3 regions of the Mesorhizobium sp. WSM4989 genome follow, and region 2 is predicted to be linked to each of the others. Evidence: riboswitches for the same ligand, from Rfam matches in the RefSeq annotation. Region 2 holds a riboswitch; each other region holds the start of a gene.
The links. A riboswitch is a leader RNA that binds a small molecule or an ion and turns the genes downstream of it on or off. The one in region 2 is predicted to bind thiamine pyrophosphate.
Positions count from the first base shown of each region.

Region 1 (8,078 bases), on a different contig from region 2:
CGCTTTCTGCTCGGAGCACCTCATTACCCCGAACATGTCGACGAAGGCTGCTGGCAGCGTGACGCCGAGCGCATGGCCGCCGCCGGCGTCAACACGGTGCGGATGGGAGAGTTCGCCTGGCACATTTTCGAGCCCCGCGAAGGCAAGTTCGAGTTCGGCCTGTTCGATCGCGCGATCGAACTTCTCGGCCGAGCGGGGATCGACACGATTATGTGCACGCCGACGGCCACCCCTCCCCGCTGGCTCACCGTCAACTACCCCGAAGTGCTGCGCGTTGACATAAATGGGCGGGCCTCGAGCCACGGATCGCGCCAGCATGCCGACACCACAAGCCCGGTATTCCGCGCCCACAGCCGCCGCATCACCCGCGCCATGGCCGAGCATTATCGGGACAACCCGCGTGTGATCGGCTGGCAGACGGACAACGAGCTCAACACCACGGTGTCGGAATCGTTCGCGCCTTCGACAAGGCTGGAGTTTCAGAAATACCTGCAGAAGGCCTACGGCACCATCGAGGCGCTGAACTTCGCCTGGGGCGGCCACTTCTGGGCGACGGCCTACGACGATTTCTCGCAGATCGACCTGCCGAGACCGCTCATGCCGTCCTACCCCAGCCCCGGCCACGTGCAGGACTACCATCGCTTTCTGGCCGCCGCGACCGCGGCCTTCCAACACGACCAGGTCGAGATCCTGCGCGCCGCCAATCCGGACTGGTTCATCTTCCACAATCTTGGCCAGCTTGCCGACATCGACTTCCGCGGTCGGTTCGGACAGGACCTCGATTTCATCGGCTTCGACATCTATCCGATGCTCTATGACGAGATGCGCCGAACCGGCGGGCATGCCGCGACCCAGGCCCTCCATCTCGACATATGCCGCGCCTATTCCGGCAACTTCATCGTTCCGGAGCAGGCCTCAGGCTTCGGCAGCCAGCCCGGCTTCTCGACGATGACGCCGGAGCCCGGCGAGATGCGTCGCATGGCCATGACCTCGGTGGCGCGCGGCGCCGACGGTGTCATGTTCTTTCGTTGGCGTCCCGCGCATTTCGGCGCCGAGATCTACTGGATGGGCGTCATCGATCACGACGACGTGCCGCGCCGCCGCTATGACGAGGCAGGCCGCTTCTTCCATGAGATCGCCGCCGCGAAGGAGCAGATTCTTGGCACCGCAGTGCGCATGGACCTCGGCATCGCCGGCGCGGACTTCGACAACCAGGAGGCTCACAAGACCTATCCGATCGGCCTCCCCAGTCCGCTCGAAGACGCGACGCTGCTTCATCGCCACTGCTATCAGAACGGCATTGCATGCGGGTTCATTCATCCCGAAGACGATCTTTCGCGGCTCAAGGCGCTCTACGTCCCGCATTGGGTGATGTGGAAGGATGAATGGAACGAGGCTGTTGAAACATTCGTCCGCAACGGCGGTACGCTGATCCTATCGGCATTGAGCGGGACGAGGGACGAGAACAACCACATCATTCGCGAGCAGGCGCCCGGCAAGGCCCTTGCAGCCCTGAGCGGCGTCAGGGTGGCGGAGTTCGGCCGCGTCGTTCCCGAAGGCGGCAGCGGCCTGTTTCCGCTGTTTCGTCCGGCTCCGATGGGCGCCTATGCACCGCCGCCGCTCCCGGCCTCGTCCGCGGAACGCAAATACCTGTTCACCCTTGGCAATGAAGAATTCCAGGCTGCGCATTTGTACGAGGTGCTTGATGTAGCGCCTGACACCGAGGTGCTCGGCATCTGGTCGAACCGCTTCGCCGCCGGCTCTCCGGCAATTACCGCCCGCAAGGTTGGGCAAGGTCGGGTTGTCTATGTCGGCACGTATCTCACGCCGCAACTGACGGAGAAGCTTGTCGATGTCGTGCTGGCCAAAGCCGGTATAGCGCCTTTGCTGCCCGACCTGCCTGCCGGGGTGGAGGTCTCTGTCAGGGAAGCCGACGACCGCCGGCTGATGTTCGTGCTGAACACCACGGAAGTCGCCGTGATCGTACCCAACGTCCCAAAGGGCCTCGACCTGCTGACGGGCAAGGCCGTTGAAGGAACGCTGCAACTCGACCCTTACGGCTGCGCAATAATTCGGTCCTGAACAAATCGAACCAGCGTCCGTAGACGCCGAACAGATGCTCTTCGAGGCGAAAAATGCGTTCTTCAATCCGCCGCCACAAGGGATTCGCAAAAGCGTTTCCTTGGCGGATGACAAGTGGGCCCCGACTGCCAGCTCGACGCGCGCAAGGTCGTGGCTCAATGGGCGTCGATGTAAGAGATGCTCGATCAAAGCTGCGTGGCTGCGCCCCTTCTCGTCGCTTGTTCGAGGCTGGAGAAGTCATGAAGTCGAGTTGACAGGATAGCGTCGCATCGTCCAACCTAGGCGCCTCACCAGGGGAGTCCCGGCAAGGGGCTGAGATACTGCTAATAGCGCGCAGTGACCCGTTGAACCTGATCCAGTTCATACTGGCGTAGGGACGGTGCGAGGCTTCGCGGGTCGGCAATCCGGCTTCGGCATTCGGGCAGTGCCCGCATCCTAAGCGAAGCGTCACTTCCTCCTCATCGCGTGGACTGGGTCTCCCGTGCACTCGAGCAAGGAGGCTCACTCATGAATGCCCACACCCCGACCGTCACCGTCGGCGAATTGCCCGCTTCGAAGAAGGTCCACAAACCCGGTCAGCTCCACCCGGAGCTGCGGGTGCCGATGCGCGAGATCTCGGTCCACCCGAGCGCCGGCGAGCCGCCGGTCACGGTCTATGACTCGTCCGGTCCCTACACGGACACCGCGATGAAAACCGACATCGAGCGTGGCTTGCCACGGCTGCGCGAGGCATGGATCGAGGCGCGCGGAGACGTGGAGCGCTACGAGGGCCGCACGATCAAGCCGGAAGACAACGGCTTCGTCTCAGCCGATCGCCTGACGCCGGAATTCCCGGTTCGCAACAGACCGTTGCGCGCGGCCGGCGGCCGCGCCGTCACACAGCTCGCCTATGCGCGCGCCGGCATCATCACGCCTGAGATGGAGTTCGTCGCCATCCGCGAGAACCTCGGCCGTGAGCAGTTGCGTTCGAAAGTTCAACGTGATGGCGAAAGCTTCGGCGCCGCGATCCCCGACTTCGTCACGCCGGAATTCGTGCGCGACGAGGTGGCGCGCGGCCGCGCCATCATCCCGTCCAACATCAACCACCCGGAAAGCGAGCCGATGATCATCGGCCGCAATTTCCTGGTCAAGATCAACGCCAATATCGGCAACTCCGCCGTCACCTCGTCGATGGCCGAAGAGGTCGAGAAGATGGTGTGGGCGATCCGCTGGGGCGCCGATACGGTGATGGACCTCTCGACCGGGCGCAACATCCACAACATCCGCGAATGGATGGTGCGCAATTCGCCGGTGCCGATCGGCACCGTGCCGATCTACCAGGCGCTGGAGAAGGTCGGCGGCGTCGCCGAGGAACTGACCTGGGAGGTGTTCCGCGACACCCTCATCGAGCAGGCCGAGCAGGGCGTGGACTATTTCACGATCCATGCCGGCGTGCGCCTGCCCTATATCCCGCTGACCGTCGACCGCGTCACCGGCATCGTGTCGCGCGGCGGCTCGATCATGGCCAAGTGGTGCCTGCATCACCACCAGGAGAGTTTTCTCTACGAGCATTTCGAGGAGATCTGCGACATCGCCCGGGCCTATGACGTGGCGTTCTCGCTCGGCGACGGCCTTCGCCCCGGCTCGATCGCCGATGCCAATGACGCGGCCCAGTTCGCCGAACTGGAAACGCTAGCCGAACTCACCAAGATCGCCTGGACCAAGGACTGCCAGGTGATGATCGAAGGGCCCGGCCACGTGCCGATGCACAAGATCAAGCAGAACATGGACAAGCAGCTCGCGGTTTGTGGCGAAGCGCCGTTCTACACGCTCGGGCCGCTCACCACCGACATAGCGCCCGGCTACGACCACATCACATCGGGCATCGGCGCGGCGATGATCGGCTGGTTCGGAACGGCGATGCTCTGCTACGTCACGCCCAAGGAGCATCTCGGCCTGCCCGACCGCGACGACGTCAAGACCGGCGTCATCACCTACAAGATCGCGGCCCACGCCGCCGACCTCGCCAAGGGCCATCCAGCCGCCAAAATCAGGGACGACGCGCTGTCGCGGGCGCGCTTCGAGTTCCGGTGGGAAGACCAGTTCAACCTGTCGCTCGATCCGGAGACGGCGCGCGCCTTCCACGACGAAACCCTGCCCAAGGAGGCGCACAAGGTGGCGCATTTCTGCTCCATGTGCGGCCCCAAATTCTGCTCGATGCGGATCTCGCACGACATCCGCGCCGAAGCCCAGAAGGAAGGGCTCGCGGCCATGGCGGCGAAGTACCGCGACGGCGGCGATCTCTACATGCCTGTCGACAGCACCCCCGAGCGCACGGACACGCCATGAAGGTGCTCATTCGCGGCGCTGGCGTCGCCGGATTGACGCTCGCGCACGAGCTGGCAACGCGCGGCGCCGATGTGACCGTGGTCGAGAAACGCCTCGAGATCGCCGGCAATGCCTCCTGGCAGGCCGGCGGCATGCTTGCGCCCTGGTGCGAGCGCGAGAACGCCGAAGAGACCGTGCTGACGCTCGGACGCGGCGCAGCCGACTGGTGGGACGCCGCCTTGCCCGGTCATGTCGCGCGCCGCGGCACGCTGGTGCTGGCTCCTGCCCGCGATGCCGGCGAACTCGACCGCTTCGGCCGCCGAACGTCCGGCTTCAGGCATTTGGACGCCAGCCAAATCGCGGCACTCGAGCCGGCGCTCGAGAGCCGGTTTGGGCGCGGGCTGTTCTTCGCTGAGGAAGCGCATCTCGACCCCCGCAAGGCGCTGCTTTTCCTGCGCGACAAGCTGCGCGGGATGGGCGCGCGCGTCGAGTTCGGCCGCAGCTCGGCGCCCGCATCTCAGGATATTGAGGTGGACTGCACCGGCAGCGGTGACAGGCGACCGGAACTGCGCGGCGTGCGCGGCGAGATGCTCATCCTGCGAACGCACGAGATCTCGCTGACCCGCCCGGTGCGGCTGCTGCATCCGCGCATCTCCGTCTATGTCGTGCCCCGCGCGGAAAACCTGTTCATGGTCGGCGCGACGATGGTCGAATGCGATGCCGAAGGCCCGATCACCGCGCGCTCGACCATGGAGCTGCTCGGCGCCGCCTATGCGTTGCATCCGGCCTTCGGCGAAGCCGAGCTGGTCGAAACCGGCGTCGGCGTGCGTCCCGCATTCGTCGACAACTTGCCTCGCGTCGAGCGCGACGGGAGGAATATTCGCATCAACGGCCTCTACCGCCACGGCTTCCTACTCGCGCCGGCCATGGCGCGGCAGGCAGCCGACCTCATCCTGGGAAATCCTGCCGCAAAGGAGTTTGCCCTTGAAGCTCATTGTTAACGGCCAAGCCCATGAAGTCGCGGCAGAAACGCTTGCCGCGCTGCTCAGCGAACTTGACTTCCAGGGCAGCTGGCTCGCCACGGCGAGGAACGGCGATGTCGTGCCTGCCAAGGAACGGGACCGCTGCCGGCTCACCGATGGCGACCGCGTCGAAATCCTCTCGCCGATGAAGGGAGGCTGATCCCATGCTCGAGTTCTATGGACAGAAACTCGCGTCTCGCCTTCTGCTGGGCACCGCGCTTTACCCCTCGCCTGCCGTCATGGCGGAGGCGGTGAAAGCGTCCGGCACGGAGATCGTCACCGTGTCGCTCCGTCGCGAAACATCGGGCGGCAAAGCCGGCGGCCAGTTCTGGTCGCTGGTCCAGTCGCTCGGCGTTCGCGTGCTGCCCAACACCGCCGGCTGCAACTCGGTGAGCGAAGCGGTCACCACGGCGCGGATGGCGCGCGAGGTGTTCGGCACTGACTGGATCAAGCTCGAAGTGATCGGCAACCACGATACGCTGCAGCCCGACGTATTCGGATTGGTGGAAGCCGCAAGGATCCTTGCCTCTGAAGGCTTCGAGGTGTTTCCCTACACGACCGACGACCTCATCGTTGCCGAGCGCCTGCTCGACGCCGGCTGCAGGCTCTTGATGCCCTGGTGCGCGCCGATCGGCTCCGCACGCGGGCCGCAGAACCCCGATGCGCTGCGAAGCCTGCGCGGCCATTTCCCCGGCATTCCGCTGATTGTCGATGCTGGCATCGGCCGGCCCTCGCATGCCGCGGCCGTGATGGAGCTCGGCTACGACGCGGTGCTGCTCAACACCGCCGTCGCCAGGGCCGGCGATCCCGTTGCCATGGCGGCGGCCTTCGGCAAGGCGGTCGAGGCCGGCCGCGAGGCCTATTGCGCCGGCCTGCTCGAGCCGCGCGACATGGCCGTTCCCTCCACCCCCGTCATCGGCATGGCAGCATTCTCATGAAGCTCGATCCGTTTTACCTGATCGTCCATTCCGCCGCTTGGATCGCACGTCTGGTGCCGCTCGGCGTGAAGCTGGTGCAGCTGCGCACTAAGGACCAGGACGAAGCTTCGCTGCGCCGAGAAATTCGCGCCTCGAAGGCAGTCTGTGACAGCCACGGCTGCCAGCTCATCGTCAACGATTACTGGCGTGTTGCGATCGAGGAAAATTGCGATTTCGTTCACCTCGGCCAGGAAGATCTGGCGGAGGCTGATGTGAAGGCGATCCGCAGGGCGGGCGTGAGGCTGGGCCTCAGCACCCACGACGGCGCCGAACTCGAAACAGCGCTCCAAGCCGAGCCGGACTATGTCGCGCTCGGACCGATCTACCCGACCATTCTCAAGGCGATGAAATGGGCTCCGCAGGGGCTGGACCGCATCGCCGCCTGGAAGCAGCGCTTAGGCGATATTCCGCTTGTGGCCATCGGCGGGCTCACCGTCGAGCGCGTTGCCGGTGTCTTCGCCCACGGCGCCCAAAGTGCGGCGGTCGTCACCGACATCGCCCGCAACACGCACCCCGAGGCGCGGACAGCTGAATGGCTGGCGGCGACAGCCCAATGGCGTTGACGCCGCATGTGCTGATCGTCGCCGGCTGCGATTCAAGTGGCGGCGCGGGAACAGCCCGAGACGTCGAGACCGTATGCGCCTTTGGACTGCGCAGTTGCCTCGCCGTCACGGCCGTGACCGTCCAGACGCACTCGGCCGTCGAACACATCGAGCAGATGCCGCCGCAGCTTATCGCCGCCCAGATGCGCGCTGCCTTTGCTGCCAATCCGGTCGCAGCGGTCAAGATCGGCATGCTGGGGACCGCGGCAGCCATTGAGGCGGTCGGCTCTGTCCTGGCGGCCCCTCCGAAGGTGCCGGTGGTCCTCGACCCTGTGCTTGCCTCGACCTCGGGACGCGGGTTGCTGGAGGACGATGCCGTCGACGTGTTGCGCCGTGATCTGATGCCGCTCTGCCGGCTCGTGACCCCCAACCTGATCGAGCTCGCAAGGTTGGTGGGAGCAGACCCTGCGAAGGACGAAGAAGGCGCGTGCGTTCAAGGCGAGGACCTGTTGGCGAGGGTGCGGACCGCCGTGCTCGTCAAGGGCGGGCACGCGCACGGAGATCAAGCGAATGACGTTCTCATGCAGCCGGACCGTCGCGCAGTTCGGGTCGAAGCGCCTCGCGTCCATCGGGGGATGCGTGGCACCGGCTGCGTGCTGTCCAGCGCCATCGCAGCATCGTTAGCTCAAGGTCTGCCGTTGGAGGCGGCGGTACGGGGCGCCAAGACCTATGTTCTTGAACTCCTTCGTGGGGCGCGATGACGTTGAACGGGCGAGCGCAATGCGCATCTTGACCGATTCCCAGGAGGTCAGAGGCGCATGCCCTCCAGGTCCGAGCCGGCGATCTAACAAACCTTGGAGGTCAATGGCATCAACTCGTTACCGTCTGCTATTCACCTCGCTTCATAAGATGCTACCCCAACAATCTGGAGCAGCGGGCGGAAGCGAGCGGTAACAAGTGGCGGCCCCGAGTTTGGCCTCCAGCATGGGCATGCAGCGCCAGTGTAGGCTTGTGTCGTCCGGGCAATGGTGGTTAGTCACTCGATGGTGCTGCGCCTCCAACTTGACGGGAGCAAACGCGGGGATCGCCTTTTGCCCAGCCCGTCAACGGGCCCGGAAGTTTCTGGCCTCGCTCAATTTTCGGCAACG
Region 1 is NZ_JARTVN010000002.1:768,386-776,463, reverse strand. It holds gene P9217_RS16475 (beta-galactosidase) at 1-2,082, shown strand, start outside; TPP riboswitch at 2,365-2,477, shown strand; gene thiC (phosphomethylpyrimidine synthase ThiC) at 2,590-4,410, shown strand; gene thiO (glycine oxidase ThiO) at 4,407-5,390, shown strand; gene thiS (sulfur carrier protein ThiS) at 5,374-5,571, shown strand; gene P9217_RS16455 (thiazole synthase) at 5,576-6,349, shown strand; gene P9217_RS16450 (thiamine phosphate synthase) at 6,346-6,951, shown strand; gene P9217_RS16445 (hydroxymethylpyrimidine/phosphomethylpyrimidine kinase) at 6,942-7,691, shown strand.
Region 1: linked by a shared signal. The riboswitch ahead of thiC (phosphomethylpyrimidine synthase ThiC) and the one ahead of thiC (phosphomethylpyrimidine synthase ThiC) in region 2 are both predicted to bind thiamine pyrophosphate.

Region 2 (8,078 bases):
TCCCCTCGGCGACCGACACCGCCAACTCGTAATGGCGGGGACTGCAGAAAAGAAGCGAATGAGTTGCGAACTTACCGGGATCACTCCCCGAAAGCTGACCGACGGCTTCCGGCCCCGTTGCGGCCATTCTTACTCCCGCACTTTGGCTTTTCCAGCGCTAAACCGGCCTTGGGCGATGAATGGAAACGGTCAGATGTTCCCGGTCTGTGCTCGAAAAGTCGCATAAAAGGGCAGACTGGTGTGACGTCCGGAATTATTGGGCCTTTCACGGGTTTACCGGTCCCGAATTATCGGTTGCTGGCGGGCGGGCTATGCGATTGAAAACAGGAGAGTTTTCTGGCTAAGGGTGGGGTTTCAGACTGAGTTTACCAATGCCCTTAATGACGATTAATTCTGGATTGGCATCAGGTGATTGGGTTTGCGCAGAATATAGCCGCCCTTATTGGTAAACCCGCTCACGGTCGACAACGGATTGGTCAACCTAGGACGACAGGATTGGTAAACCGGAGCCGCCCTATCGACGAAGGTCTAGCTTGGCGCATTCACTGTCGCCGGTAGGCAGATATTCGGGCGACAATCGGGACCAGCGTGCGACGCCGCCAAGCGTGAGACACGTCGGCTACGCCGCAAATCGACACGGTTTGACCGGGCGCAATACCGCACCGATCTTCTAATCTCGGCTTAATTCCGGAGAGAGGCAGATAATTCCGGACGCCACACTGATTGGTAACCTAAGGCCACCCACCACGCGGATTGGTAGCCCACAGGAATAGGTTTGGTAACCCTTATCGAGTGAGGGCCGCTCGTACCTTTCGGCGGGTTCGTTTCAGTTCTAAGCCCGGCTTAATTCTGGACAACGACAGATAATTCTGGACGGCACAGTGGAACTCAACGCGTTGTAAGGATGGCATAGAGAAGCAGTAGCCCTCCAGTCTCGCTACTGGAAAAATTCTGGAAAATGGGTCTGCTTGGCTGGACGCAGAACGTTGTGATTATTCAGCCGGCATTTCTGAAGCTTCTCGAACACAAACAGCTTGCCTTCGCGCACGCTATCTTCGAGCGACTTCGCCTTCGCCAGATGCGCCGCAATCGCGCTGGCCAGCATGCAACCTGTTCCGCGCATCGATATAGCAAGGCGCGGCGTGTCGAAGTGGATGGGTTCATGATCGGAGCGTAACAGAATATCGGCCGATCGGGGACCCGACGCGTGCCCACCCTTGATCAGCAGGGCCTGAGGGCCGACGGCCTGCAGTCTTTGTCCTTGTTGGAGCGCACCGTCCTCATCCGAAGCCGGTTCGGAACCAGTAAGGAGCGCCAGTTCAGGAAGGTTGGGCGTGACAATGCAGCAAAGCGGCATCAAATCGCGCTTCATGGCAGCGATAGCGCCTGCTTCCAGAAGTGCGCGGCCTGAGGTGGAGGCCAGCACAGGGTCGAGTACTGCCGGCACTTGCGGAAATTTGCGCAGCACTGCGGCAACGGCAACAATGATCTTGGCAGTCGCCAGCATGCCGATCTTGATTGTGGCTACGTCGTTGGCCTGTAGCGCGGCACACATCTGATTGGCCACCATGCTGGGTGGCGAATGATGGATTTCGATCACGGCGTCGTGCGTTTGCACCGTTAGCGCTGTGACGGCGAGACAGGTGCGCACGCCAACGGCAGAGATCGTCTCGATGTCGCGTGCTATTCCAGCACCCCCGCTGGAATCTGATCCGCCAACGACAAGCACATGCGGTTCTCGTCTCATCGCCATCGGTCCGTCTTTTCGATCCATTCTCGCGTGCGCGCTTCGGGGTCGAAGCTCAACGTGATGTCCGTGACCACTGCGGCGCTGTTGGCGCCGGCCTCAAAGACGCCGTCGAGGCGGTCGGGGTTGAGGCCGCCGATGGCGACCAATGGGATCGGCGCCACCCGCCGCTTCCACTCGCTGATCCGCTCTAGCCCTTGCGGTGCCCACTTCATTTTCTTCAAAGTGGTGGGATAGATCGGACCGAGCGCGACATAGTCGGGCTCGGCAAACATGGCCGTTTCCAGCTCGACATGATCATGCGTGCTCAATCCGAGCCTGACGCCCGCTGCCCGTATCCTCGAGAGGTCGGCCGTTTGCAAATCCTCCTGGCCCAGATGCACGAAATCGCAGCCTTCCTCGATTGCCAGGCGCCAATAATCATTGATGATGAGCTGGCTTTTGTGTTGGACACACCAGGCCTTCGACTTGCGGATCTCCGCGCGCAGCCCGGTTTCATCCATGGTTTTGATGCGAAGCTGAATCAGCTTGACGCCGAGCGGCGCCAACCTTTCGATCCAGGCGGCGCTGTCGACGATCAGGTAGAAGGGATCGAGCTTCATGAAAAAACGGCCCTGCCGACCATCGGTGTCGATGGCACGGCGACGTCGCGCGGTTCGAGCATTCCCGAACTGAACGCCTCACGACCGGCGTCGACCGCCTTACCGAAAGCACGCGCCATGCCGACCGGATCTGCCGCCTTGGCGACCGCTGTGTTCAGGAGCACGGCGTCAAAGCCGAGTTCCATGACGGTGGCCGCGTGCGACGGCCGTCCGAGCCCCGCATCCACAATCAGCGGGACGCCAGGGAAATATCCGCGCATCGAGCGCAGCGCCGTCATGTTGACCGGTCCCAAGGCGGAACCGATCGGTGCGCACCACGGCATCAGGACCTTGCAGCCCGCTTCCAGCAGCCGCTCGGCGACAACGAGATCGTCGGTGGTATAGGGGAATACCGCAAAGCCGTCCTCGCACAGGATGCGGGCGGCTTCAACCAGACCGAACACATCCGGCTGTAGCGTGTCGTGATTGCCGATCACTTCGAGCTTGATCCAGTTGGTGCCGAAGACCTCGCGCGCCATTTTCGCGGTGGTGACGGCTTCCTTGACGGAGAGGCAGCCGGCGGTATTGGGCAGGGTTCTGGCGCCCAGCGAGCGGATCAACGACCAGAATTGTTCGCCGGCCCTACCGCCCGCCATCTCACGCCGCAACGAGACGGTCACCACCGACGTGCCCGATGCCTTGACTGCATCGGCAAGGATGGCCGGCGAAGGATACTGAGCCGTGCCGAGAAGCAGGCGCGACGAAAGCTCGGTTCCATAAAGCTCCAACATGCTAGCCGCCCTGCATGGGCGAGAGGATTTCGATCCGGTCGCCGTCGCTCAACTGGAACTCCGCGCGGTTGGCTTTGTGCACGAGGTCGCTGTTGACGGCGGTGGCGAGCCAATCGCCCTCATAGTCGAGCGCGGCAAGCAACTCGGCCAGCGTGGTGGCGGCAATCTCACGCGCCTCGCCGTTGACCATCAGTTTCATGAGCATGCTCCTTGGTTCTGTCTTGACTGAAAACCAGGTCGGCAGCCTGGCGCGCCATGGCGGGGGCGAGGAGAAAACCGTGACGATAAAGACCGTTGATCGCGATGATCTCACCGTCTGTTTCGACGCGTGGCAAATTGTCGGGAAATGCCGGACGGACACCCACACCGGTTTCAACGATCTCGGCCTCACCAAAGGCCGGATGGAGGGCATGGGCGGCGCCCAGCAGCTCCATCATGGAACGCGCCGTCACCGGTCCGGCGCTCTGGCTTTCAATCATCGTCGCTCCGATCATGAAACGGTGATCGGTGCGCGGCACGGCATAAAGCGGAAAGCGTGGATGAAGCAAACGGACCGGCCGCGACAGCGAGACATCAGGCGTGCGAAGGATCAGCATTTCGCCGCGAACACCGCGCAGCCTGTCATCGGCCGCTGCCATTCCCATGCAGTCTATCTGACGGGCGAATCCCGAAACAGGCCGGGCGTCGCAGCCGAAGTGGAATTTGACACCCATGGTCGCAAGCTTGTCATGAAGTGCCGCCATCGCCGGGCGTGGGTCGAGGTGAGCCTCGTCGGGGAAGAGCAATCCACGCCGGAAGCGGCCGGCGAGGTCGGGTTCCAGGAGCGCAATTTCGTTTTCATCGACGCGCCGATGCCCTGACGTGCGACTGGCGAACCGGTCAAGCTCACCGGCATCACGCGGCGCGGCCACGACCAATGTCCCGGCCCGTGTCACCTGACCCGACAGCACCGCATCCCACCAGTCGGCAGCATCGCGTCCGAGATCCAGCACCGGCTGCTCCGCGCTTTCGCGCTCGCACCATGGCGCCAGCATGCCGCCGGCGAACCACGACGCGTTGCCACCAAGGCCATGCCGCATCTCGGCGACGGTGACCGTCGCGCCGCGGGCGGCGAGTTCGAAAGCGACGGTGAGGCCGGCAACGCCGGCCCCTTTGACGAGCACCCTCATGATGGTTTGGGAGCCTCTGGCACGACCGGTACGCCAGTCTCGTCCGCCTGCATGTAGAGATCGCCGCCCTCCCGGTATTTTGCCGCCATTGCCGCCATGCCTTCCTTCTGGGCCTCGGCACGGATGTCGTGGGAAATGCGCATGGAGCAGAATTTCGGCCCGCACATCGAACAAAAATGTGCCAGCTTGTGCGCCTCCTTGGGCAAGGTCTGGTCGTGGAAGGACCGTGCGGTTTCGGGGTCGAGCGACAGGTTGAACTGGTCCTCCCAGCGGAACTCGAAGCGCGCGCGCGAAAGGGCATCATCCCTGGTTTTCGCTGCCGGATGGCCCTTCGCCAGATCGGCTGCATGGGCGGCTATCTTGTAGGTGATCACGCCAATCTTGACGTCGTTGCGGTCGGGAAGGCCGAGATGCTCTTTCGGCGTGACGTAGCAAAGCATTGCGGTGCCGAACCAGCCTATCATGGCGGCACCTATCCCTGAGGTGATGTGGTCATAGCCCGGCGCGATGTCGGTCGTCAGCGGCCCCAACGTGTAGAACGGCGCCTCACCGCACACTGCGAGCTGCTTGTCCATGTTCTGCTTGATCTTGTGCATGGGGACATGGCCCGGGCCTTCGATCATCACCTGGCAGTCCTTTGCCCAGGCAATCTTGGTGAGTTCTCCAAGTGTTTCCAGTTCGGCGAATTGCGCCGCGTCGTTCGCATCGGCGATTGAACCGGGACGAAGGCCGTCGCCGAGCGAGAAGGAGACGTCATAGGCTCTGGCGATGTCGCAGATCTCCTCGAAATGCTCGTAGAGGAAGCTCTCCCGGTGATGGTGCAGGCACCATTTGGCCATGATCGAGCCGCCGCGCGAGACGATGCCCGTGACCCGGTCGACGGTCAGCGGGATGTAGTGCAGCCGCACGCCGGCGTGGATGGTGAAATAGTCGACGCCTTGCTCGGCCTGCTCGATCAGCGTGTCGCGGTAGACCTCCCAGTTCAGATCCTCGGCGATGCCGTTGACCTTTTCCAGCGCCTGATAGAGCGGCACCGTACCGATCGGCACCGGCGCATTGCGCACGATCCAGTCGCGGATGTTGTGGATGTTGCGGCCGGTCGACAGGTCCATCACCGTGTCCGCGCCCCAGCGGATAGCCCAGACCATTTTTTCGACCTCTTCGGCCATCGACGATGTGACAGCCGAGTTACCGATGTTGGCGTTGATCTTGACCAGAAAATTGCGACCGATGATCATCGGCTCGCTCTCGGGATGATTGATGTTGGCGGGAATGATTGCGCGCCCGCGCGCCACCTCGTCGCGCACGAATTCGGGTGTGACGAAATCTGGGATCGCCGCGCCGAAGGCTTCGCCGTCGCGTTGCAGCTTGCCGCGCATCACCTCGCGGCCGAGATTCTCGCGGATGGCTACGAACTCCATTTCTGGCGTGATGATGCCGGCGCGCGCATAGGCAAGTTGGGTCACCGCCTTGCCCTGCTTGGCCTTGAGCGGCCGATTGCGTATCGGAAATTCCGGTGTCAGGCGCTCGCCGGTGGCGAATCCATTGTCTTCCGGCCGGACGTGGCGGCCGTCATAGGCTTCGACATCGCCACGCGCCGTGACCCATTCGTGGCGAAGCCGGGCAAGGCCTTTTTCGATGCTGGTTTCGACTGATGGATCGGTGTAGGGGCCGGACGGATCGTAGACGGTGACGGGCGGTTCGCCGGCCGTCGGATGGACGGAAATCTCGCGCATCGGCACCCTGATCTGCGGGTAGAGGACGCCGGGCTTGTGGATTTTCCGCGAGGCGGGCAGTGGTCCCGTCGATACGGCGGGGGTGAGGGCATTCATCGTGAGGCTCCTTTGCTCATGCATTGGAGACCCAGTTCTGTGCCGGAAGGATGAAAAGACGCTTCTGTAGACCTGCTGCAACAGGACCTCGGGCGTAAACTCCCGCAAAGCGCTTGCACCGTCCCTACGCCAGTATGAACTGGATCAGGTTCAACGGGTCACTGCGCCGCGAAAGCCAGCAGTATCTCAGCCCCTTGCCGGGACTCCCCTGGTGAATGCCTTAGGTTGAACGGGCTGACGCTATCTTGTCAAGCGCATTCGGGCGCCTTCGGCCGGTGGCGACGACCGGCGGCCAGCCGGGCGGAGAGCTCGCGCATGCATCGGGGACAAGTCACGCCCCGTAGACCGGGGCTGAATGGCCAAAGCCTCATTCGCTTCGTGAAGGATGGAGAAACTGTATTGGCCATGTGCGCGTATCGACCAAGTAGCTCAGGCGGTCACGGATGTGGTTATTCTGGTCGAAGGTGACGAACGGCCTTGGGGGTCACCTCCTTTAGGATTCAGAGGTTGGAAGACGGCTTCTCGCGATCACGGCCATCAGGAAATACCTGTCTTCGGCTCAACCTCGACATGGCGTCCGATCGACCGCAGATATACAGCTATCTCGTTCATGAGATGATCGCGTTCGCCGTAGATTTCAGCAATCCTACGCAGCTGTGGCTCGACGGCCCTCCGTTGCGCTGGCGTGAAATCAGCATCGCCAAAGACGTATCCCAAGTTGCCAATCGCGCAAATTTTGCAGCCGGCGTCCACAACTGCTTGTACGAATGCCGGAATGTCTTTTTCTTGCATGGTCTTCATGTCGAACCTCTCGTGAATGGCGTGCTTGCGCCCCAATCTGCCTTTTCAGCGTGTCCTCTGGGCGGCGCAAGCCCTGAGCGTGACTGTGCACGGGCAACCTCGACTATCCCATCTGCCACGCTCTTTAGAATCGGTGGGGTCTGGTGATCGCAGGCTGGGCCACTCAAAAGCCTGCAAGAAGAAAGTCATGGCGACCATTGCTCAAGATCGCAAGGGTGCGTGCAAGACCTTCCGTTGGCAGTCATGCACGCTCGCTCAGAGATAGTCCGGCCGCGGAAATTCTCCCTTATTCGTAAGAAAGCTCATTGAGCAACTGGGCATTGAGCAACTGGGTCTCACGTCACGGGTCTCGTGTGCTTCACAGCCGAAAAATAGCCGCCGTGGCAATTCTCGAAAAGTGCAGGCTACCTCGTTAAGGACACTGCGGATGATCGTTCGCGCTTGGCAAAAGCGAACGGATTAGTCTATGGCTCTCGGCAGGGGGGCGAGTTATGCGGCGGGTGCGAATCCTTCAAGTAGGCGATATTCACTATCCGGACTGGCATCCTTCCTCTAGCAACATCGATGCCAAGGATAGCAAGTTCGCTCCGAAAATAACGCAGAAGCTACGCGCGTCTTCGCTGCGTGCCGTCTTGACGAAACTTCGGCGGCTGACGACTTCGAAGCCCTTGGATTCGATCGCCTTCATGGGGGATTTCACGAGCCGTGGCGACAAGACCTTCATTGCTTCGGCATTCCAGCATTTCACGTTGCTCTGCCGCGCACAGGGACGCAGTTCAAAGGCGCTTCCGTTGATATTCGTACCGGGAAATCACGATGTGAACCGTGATGACGCGCGCGAACTTGGACCGACTGAGAAATTCAGCGAAATGGCGAGTTTAGCCGCCCGCTTGGGTTGGCAGACCGTTCCCGTGGACCAACCCGTGCACTTCAGACTTCCGACAGGATCCGCAGGCGCAAACTTCATCCTCGTCAACACAGCGATAGGCAGTTGGGAGCTTCAAAACCTTCCCGCGTTCCTTCGTGATCGTCTCGAGGCACTCAGTCCTTCTACAGAGCCTCTAGATCTCGGCTCGCCGGACATCTCGGGACATTCGCCCGCGACACCTCCCAGCGATCCAGACAAGGAGGCGTCCGACGACGAGTATTACGGTCAG
Region 2 is NZ_JARTVN010000007.1:24,449-32,526, forward strand. It holds gene P9217_RS29640 (hypothetical protein) at 1-32, shown strand, start outside; gene P9217_RS29645 (hydroxymethylpyrimidine/phosphomethylpyrimidine kinase) at 938-1,753, opposite strand; gene P9217_RS29650 (thiamine phosphate synthase) at 1,744-2,349, opposite strand; gene P9217_RS29655 (thiazole synthase) at 2,346-3,119, opposite strand; gene thiS (sulfur carrier protein ThiS) at 3,121-3,318, opposite strand; gene thiO (glycine oxidase ThiO) at 3,287-4,288, opposite strand; gene thiC (phosphomethylpyrimidine synthase ThiC) at 4,285-6,120, opposite strand; TPP riboswitch at 6,224-6,340, opposite strand; gene P9217_RS29675 (hypothetical protein) at 6,658-6,921, opposite strand; gene P9217_RS29680 (metallophosphoesterase) at 7,413-8,078, shown strand, end outside.

Region 3 (8,078 bases), on a different contig from region 2:
TGGGGCTCCCGTCGGTGATTTCGTTTACCGTCGAGACGGACGGACGCCTGCCTTCGGGGGAGAGCTTGAGAGACGCCATCGAGACCGTTGACGACGAAACGGACGGCGCTCCCGCATATTTCATGATCAACTGCGCACATCCGAGCCATTTCGACGCCGTCCTTGCCGGCGACGGACGCTGGATCAGGCGCATTCGCGGCGTGCGGGCCAACGCCTCAGCCAAAAGCCATGCCGAGCTGGATGCGGCGACCGAACTCGATCCAGGCGATCCTGTCGACCTCGGCCGGCGCTACCGCGCCATGCGCGACCGCTTCGGCCAGATAGCCGTGCTTGGCGGCTGCTGCGGCACCGACAGACGCCATATCGCTGCGATCTGCGAGGCCTGCCTCTGAGCCTTGCCGATAGCGGCTAGCCTTCCATCTCCTCGCGTAGCATCTCCAACTCCAGCCACTCTTCCTCAAGTGAGGCCAGCGTGGTGCGCTCCTTGTCGAGCGCGGCGATGGTCTTCTGGAACGATGCGGGATCGCGCTCGTAGAAGGACGGGTCGGCGATACTGTTCTCCAGCCTTGAGATGGACGCGCTCACCGCCTCGATCTTCTTCGGCAGGGATTCCAGCGCGAACTTCTGCTTGAAGGAGAGCTTCTTGGCCGGGCTTTTAGCGCTGGTCTGTTCGGCTCTGGCCGTCGCTTCGTTCGCTTCAGCCTTCGGCCTTGCCTTGCGCTCCTCCAGCTTCGAGCCGCCGCGTTGCGCCAGCATGTCGGAATAGCCGCCGGCATATTCGATCCAGCGTCCGGCGCCGTTGGGCGCGATCACGCTGGTGACTGTGCGGTCAAGGAAATCGCGATCATGGCTGACCAGGACGACCGTTCCGGCAAAGCCGGCGACCAGTTCCTGCAGCAGCTCCAGCGTCTCCATGTCGAGGTCGTTGGTCGGCTCGTCGAGCACCAAAAGGTTCGCCGGCCGCGCCAGCACCCGGGCCAGCAGCAGTCGCGCCCGCTCGCCGCCTGAAAGCTCGCGCACCGGCGTGCGCGCCTGCTCCGGCTTGAAAAGAAAATCCTTCATATAGGAGACGACGTGGCGCTGCTCGCCATTGACCACAAGGTTCTCGCCGCGCCCGTCGGTCAGGTAATTCGCCAGCGTCTCCTGCGGGTCGACGGCCTCGCGCTTCTGGTCGAGTGTTGCGATTTCCAGATTGACGCCGAGCCGCACGGTGCCGGCATCCGGCGGCAGCTCGCCGGTCAGCATCTTGAGAAGCGTCGTCTTGCCGACGCCGTTCGGCCCGACAAGGCCGACGCGATCGCCGCGCTGAATACGGGTCGAAAAGCCCTTGACCACGGTGAGGTCGCCAAAACTCTTCTCGATGCCCTTGGCTTCGATCACCAGCTTGCCGGATTCAGCGGCGTCGCTTGCCACCATCGTCGCCGAACCCTCGGCGCCGCGATGGCTGCGAAAACGCTGGCGCATGGCCTGCAGCTCGCCGAGCCGGCGCATGTTGCGCTTGCGCCTGGCGGTCACGCCATAGCGCAGCCAATGCTCCTCGCGCACGATCTGGCGGCCGAGCTTGTGCTGTTCGCGCTCTTCCTCTTCAAGCACCTGGTCGCGCCATTCCTCGAAGCGCGCGAACCCCTTGTCCAGCCGGCGCGTCTGGCCGCGGTCGAGCCAGACGGTGGCGCGCGAGACGCGCTCGAGAAAGCGGCGGTCGTGCGAGATCAGGATCACGGCCGACGAGGTGCGGGCAAGCTCTTCTTCCAGCCATTCGATGACCGACAGGTCGAGATGGTTGGTCGGCTCGTCGAGGAGCAGGATATCGGGCTCCGGCGCCATGACGCGGGCCAGTGCTGCGCGGCGCGCCTCGCCGCCGGAAAGGTCGTTCGGCCGCTCCTCGCCGGTCAGGCCGAGATGCTCCATCAGATAGGTGGCGCGATGCGGGTCGTCGGCCGGCCCGAGGCCGGCCTCGACATAGGCGCGCACGCTGGCGAAGCCATCCATATCGGGCATTTGCGGCAGGTAGCGCACCGTTGCCGAGGGCTGGCGGAATACTTCGCCGTCCTGCGGTTCGATCAGCCCCGCGACGATCTTGAGCAGCGTCGACTTGCCCGAACCGTTGCGGCCGACAAGCGCGATCTTCTCGCCGGCGGAGGCGCTCAGCGCCGCGCCGTCGAGCAGCGGCGTGCCGCCAAAAGTCAGTTTTATGCCATCCAGATTGAGAAGAGGCGGTGCCATGTCAGCTTTCGGGAAGAGGATAGGGGTGGGCGAGCAGCAGCGCCCGGCCACGCTCGAGCGCGATCTCGAGCCGACCCTTGATCTCATTTGATATGGTAAGCGATGAGCCGAACGCCACCTCGACACCGTCCAGCGGCCATTTGGCGCCTGAGACCGTCAGGCCGGCGAGGTCGGAGAAGCCGAGCACCGAGAACAGCGTGCCCTCGGCGTAGTCGAAGCCGGCTTTGCCCGGCAGGATCGGCACGCCTTCCTGCGCGCCGCTGGTCAGCAGCACGGTCATGCCCGCCTCGGCCAGCCGCACGCTCAGAGCCAAATGCAGAAAGGCATGATCGGCGCGCTTGCCGCCGAAGGCGCCGGCCAGCACCAGGCTGGTGGCGCCGCGCGCCAGCGCCTCGGCAATGGCGAGCTCGCCGTCGGTCATGTCCTTCTCGGTCGGGAAAATCTTGCGCGGCACGGCGGCCAGATTCTCCGGCAGGTTTGGCGGTACCGAGTCGAAATCTCCGACCCAGAGCTCCGGCAGGAGGCCAAGCATATGGGCATGGCCGATACCGGCATCGGCGGCGATGATGCGGGAGCCTTCGATCTGGCGATCGAGGCGAGGCGTGCGGACGAGATCGCCGCCAAGCAGGATGGTGAATGTGCCCATGGCCGTCGCCCTTACCAGCCCGGCCCACGAAACGGAAGCGGGCGCGTCCAAACGGAATCGCGCTTCGCTACCGCGGTGAACGGTGATGATCCCCGGAAACTTCCGCTTGCGCGCCGCATCGGCCGGGCCTATGTCTCGAAATGCTCTAACGGGGTGCCGGACGCTGATTTTGCGAACCGGCTGAGAGGCAACGAAAGCCAACCCGCTGAACCTGATCCGGTTTGTACCGGCGGAGGGATTAGACGCTTCGGACCATCCGACGCCTCAATTCCTTTAACGCGAACGAAGGAGGCGCCGATGCGCTCGTTATTGTCCAACCTTGTTCTTGCAGCCGGCCTTGTTTCGCTTTTGGTGGGCGTCGGGCCTGCCGAGGCGAAAGACAAGCTTACCGTCTACACCTACGAAAGCTTCACCGCCGACTGGGGTCCCGGGCCCGCGGTGAAGAAGGAATTCGAGGCCGAATGCGGCTGCGATCTCGAATTCGTCTCGGTTGCCGACGGCGTGGCACTGCTCAACCGCGTCAAGCTGGAGGGCGCCGGCACCAAGGCCGATGTCGTGCTCGGCCTCGATACCAACCTGACCGCGGATGCCAAGGCGAGCGGCCTATTCGCGCCGCATGGCGCGGTGGCCGATTTGAATGTGCCCGGCGGCTGGAAAGACGACACTTTCGTGCCTTTCGACTACGGCTATTTCGCCGTCGTCTACGACACCGAAAAGCTGAAGACCCCGCCGAAGAGCTTGAAGGAACTGGTCGAGGGCACCGGCCCCGACAAGATCATTATCCAGGATCCGCGCACTTCGACGCCGGGCCTCGGGCTGCTGCTGTGGGTCAAGTCGGTCTATGGCGACAAGGCGCCGGAAGCCTGGGCCAAGCTGAAGCCGAAGGTGCTGACCGTGACGCCGGGCTGGAGCGAGGCCTATGGTCTGTTCACCAAGGGCGAGGCGCCGATGGTTCTCTCCTATACCACTTCGCCGGCCTACCACATGGTGGCCGAGAACACCGAGCGCTATCAGGCGGCGTCCTTCGAGGAGGGCGAATATCTGCAGATCGAGGTCGCCGGCATCACCAAAACCGGCGCGAAGAACCCGCTGGCGGAAAAATTCATAGCCTTCATGACCGGGCCCAAGTTCCAGGACATCATCCCGGAGACCAACTGGATGTTCCCGGCCGGCAAGACCGACAAGCCGCTCAACCCGGCCTTCGAAAAGCTGGTGAAGCCGACCAAAACCCTGCTGTTCAGCCCGGACGAGGTGGCGGCCAACCGCAAGGCCTGGGTGGATGAATGGCTGGCGGCGATGAGCAAGTAGGACGCAGGATGGCGCTTGAGCACCCCCCTCTGTCCGGCCGGCCATCTCCCCCGCAAAGGGGGATCGGTGATTTCGCTAGCCGCCGACGGTGTAGGAAGAGCGGCAAAGCTGCCAATCTCCCTCCTAGAGAGGGAGATGTCCGGCAAGGCAGAGGGGGGCGCGACGGAACGCGGCGTTCGCTAGCTCGAGCCAACGTGGTGCAGCGTGCAATCCACGCCGCGCCCTGACCCTCACATCACTGCCGGCATCATCGCCCTTGTCGCCATTACTTTGCTCATCGGCGGCGCCTTCGCCGGCCTCATCCTCGAAGGCGCAAGCGGTCCGTCCAGCGCTGCCGCGGCCTTCGACAGCTATCTGCTCCGCGTCGCCCGCTTCACGCTTTGGCAGGCGCTGCTGTCGACATTGCTTTCGGTCTTGCCGGCAGTGTTCGTCGGCCGCGCCCTGTCCAGGCACACCAACTTTCCCGGACGTCGCCTGATCCTGCAGTTGTTCACGGTGCCGCTGGCGCTGCCGGCTATCGTCGCCGCGCTCGGCGTGTTGGCGCTTTACGGCCATGCCGGTTATTTTGCCGGCATCCTCGGCACGTTCGGCGGTGGGGAATGGCCGGGCATTTACGGCCTTTCCGGCATCCTGGTCGCGCATGTCTTCTTCAACCTGCCATTGGCCACGCGGCTGTTCCTCGAGGCGCTCGGCACCGTGCCGGCCGACCAGTGGCGGCTGGCGAGCCAGCTCGGTATGGACGCTCGGTCGGCCTTCCGGCTGATCGAATGGCCGGCGCTGCGCACGGTGCTGCCGGGGGTCGCCGGGCTGGTCTTCATGCTGTGCATCACCTCCTTCACAATCGTACTGACGCTGGGTGGCGGGCAGGCGGCGACGACGCTAGAGGTCGCGATCTACCAGGCGCTGCGCTTCGATTTCGATCCCGCGCGGGCCGTGACACTAACGTTTCTGCAGATCGTGCTGACCTTCGTCGTGGTCGCCATGCTGACGCGACTCGGCGCCAACACGGTCGGCGATGCGAATCTGCCGGTAGCGCCACGCCGCTATCTTGCGACCAGCACCACCGAGGCCGTGTTGAATGCCGGCCTCATCGTGCTTGCGCTGCTGTTCGTCGCCGCACCGATGGCGGCGACCGTGCTCGCCGGGCTGGAGGCGGATCTCGGCCGGCTGGCCGGCGAGGACGCCGTGCGCCGCGCGACGCTCACCAGCGCCGGGCTCTCCTTTCTCTCGGCGCTGTTTTGCGTGATGCTGTCGCTGTCGCTGATCGCCGCCCGACGCGCACTGGCCCTGAGGCGCCGCGCGGGCGGCGCCATGTCGCTTCTCGAACATGCCGCCGACACCGGCGCCGGTTTCGTGCTGGTCGTGCCGCCCATCGTGATCGGCGCCGGCTGGTTCCTGGCTCTGCGCAACATCACCGATGTGTTCGCCATCGCACCTGTCATGGTCGTCGCGGTGAATGCGGTGATGGCGATGCCTTTCGCCATTCGCGCCGTCCGCCCTGCCTATGACGCGGCGAGCGAGCGCCACGAGCGACTCTGCCTGGCGCTCGGCATTTCCGGCTGGAACCGGCTGCGGCTGGTCGACTGGCCGTCGCTCCGGCGGCCCTTGGCCACCGGCTTTGCGTTCGCCATGGCGCTGTCGCTCGGCGATCTCGGCGTGATCGCGCTGTTCGGCAGCGATTCCGTCCAGACCTTGCCCTATCTTCTACTCGCGCGCATGGGCAGCTACCGGACCGCCGACGCCGCGGGGCTGGCCTTGCTGCTCGGCCTCGTCTGCCTGATGCTGGTTGTCGCCGCCGACTGGCTGGGGCGGGAGGCAAAGGCATGACGAGGGATTATAATGGCATCGCGGCCACGAAGGGCCTGGCCGTCACGTTGGACGGCGTATCCTTCAGCTATGGCGAGGCATCCTTCCGGTTCGATGTCGAATTCGCCGCCGGCAGGATCACCGCCATCATGGGGCCGAGCGGTTCAGGCAAGTCGACGCTGCTCAATCTGGTGGCCGGCTTCGAATCACCCAATGCTGGCAAGGTGCTGATCGGCGGGATCGATGTCGACAATGCGCCGCCCTCGGCGCGGCCGGTGTCGATGGTGTTCCAGGAAAACAACCTGTTCGCCCATCTTTCGGTCGAGGGCAACGTCGGGCTTGGCCGCTCGCCATCGCTCAAGCTCACGGCCGACGACCACCGCGCGGTCGCGGAAGCGCTGGGGCGTGTCGGCCTTGCCGGCAAGGAAAAGCGGCTGCCGCGCGAGCTTTCCGGCGGCGAGCGGCAGCGCGTCGCGCTGGCGCGGGTGCTCATACGGGACCGTCCGGTGCTTCTGCTCGACGAGCCTTTCGCCTCGCTCGGCCCGGCGCTGCGCGAAGACATGCTCGATCTCGTGGCCGGCATTCACGCCGAGCGACAGATGACCGTCCTTTTCGTCACGCACCAGCCGCAGGACGCGCGTAGCATCGGCCAGCAGATCGCGTTCGTCGACGAGGGCAGGGTCGCGGCAACAGGGTCGGCCGCCGATTTCTTCGACGGTGCTGGACCGGAGGCCTTCCGGCGCTATATCGGCGATCGAGGCGGTAGCGTTGCCGGATGACAACACATTGCCCGGAAGCGGACATAATTTACGGCCAAACCGGCTGCGGGTGATCAGGCGTTTGCTTGCCTTGTCCGGGGGAGTGTGGCTAGGTCCGGCCATGCTGGTCCGGGTGGGCCGTGATTTGCCGAAAGATTACGAAAGGAAGCCGATCTGACAGCCGGCATCGAGAGGGTATGGACTAAGCCGCTGGCGCGATTTTTCGCGATGGCCGGCTTTGCCGTGGCGCTGGCGAGCTGCCAGATGTTCACGCCGCCGGACGTGCAGGAGTCCGGCTTCCAGCCCTCCGATAAGCCGATCACCGTCGACAATGTCGTCGCCAACGCCAGGCTGGCCGAAATGGCCAAAGCGCAGCATCCGCGGATTCTCGCCACCTATGGCGGCGAATATTCCGATCCGAAGCTCGAGCGCATGGTGGCCAAGGTCGTCGGCAATCTGACGGTGGTCTCGGCCAATCCGACCCAGACCTATCGCATCACCATCCTCAACTCGCCCAACGTCAACGCCTTCGCGCTGCCGGGCGGCTATCTCTATGTCACGCGCGGTCTGCTGGCGTTGGCAAATGATTCCTCCGAGCTTGCGGCCGTCATCGCGCATGAGATGGGCCACGTCACCGCCAATCACGGCCTGCAACGACAGCAGCTCGAGGCCGAGGAAGGCTTGGCGACCAAGGTCGTCTCCGACGTGCTCGGCGACAGCCCGACGGCCAAGGCCGCGCTCATCCGCGGCAAGCTGAGGCTTGCGCAGTTTTCGCGCAACCAAGAACTGCAGGCCGACGCGATCGGCATCAAGTCGATCGGCGAAGCGGGCTATGATCCCTATGCGGCCGGCCGCTTCCTGCAGTCGATGTCGGCCTATACCGATTTCCGTTCGGTCAGCGGCGCCACGGATGCCAGCCTCGACTTCCTGGCCACGCATCCCAACACGCCGCAGCGCATCGAGCTGGCGCAGCGGCTCGCCCGCAACTTCGGACCGCCCGGCGTCGGCACGCGCGACCGCGATGCCTTTCTAGCCGGCATAGACGGGCTGCTCTACGGCGACACGCCGGAAGAGGGCTATGTGCGCGGCCAGACCTTCCTGCATCCCGGCCTTGGCGTGTCGTTCTCGGTGCCCGAGGGTTTCGTCATCGACAATTCGGCGGCCGCGGTGACCGCGACCGGTCCGGGCGACATCGCCATCCGCTTCGATGGCGTGGCGATCGACAAGTCTGTGTCGCTCACCGACTATATCCGCAGCGGCTGGGTCGCCGGACTAGACGATGCCAGCGTGCGCCAGGAAACGGTCAACGGCAACGAGGCGGCGATGGCGCATGCCAG
Region 3 is NZ_JARTVN010000003.1:332,950-341,027, reverse strand. It holds gene P9217_RS26525 (homocysteine S-methyltransferase family protein) at 1-392, shown strand, start outside; gene P9217_RS26520 (ABC-F family ATP-binding cassette domain-containing protein) at 409-2,223, opposite strand; gene P9217_RS26515 (thiamine diphosphokinase) at 2,225-2,869, opposite strand; TPP riboswitch at 3,009-3,124, shown strand; gene thiB (thiamine ABC transporter substrate binding subunit) at 3,167-4,177, shown strand; gene thiP (thiamine/thiamine pyrophosphate ABC transporter permease) at 4,382-6,004, shown strand; gene thiQ (thiamine ABC transporter ATP-binding protein) at 6,001-6,762, shown strand; gene P9217_RS26495 (M48 family metalloprotease) at 6,970-8,078, shown strand, end outside.
Region 3: linked by a shared signal. The riboswitch ahead of thiB (thiamine ABC transporter substrate binding subunit) and the one ahead of thiC (phosphomethylpyrimidine synthase ThiC) in region 2 are both predicted to bind thiamine pyrophosphate.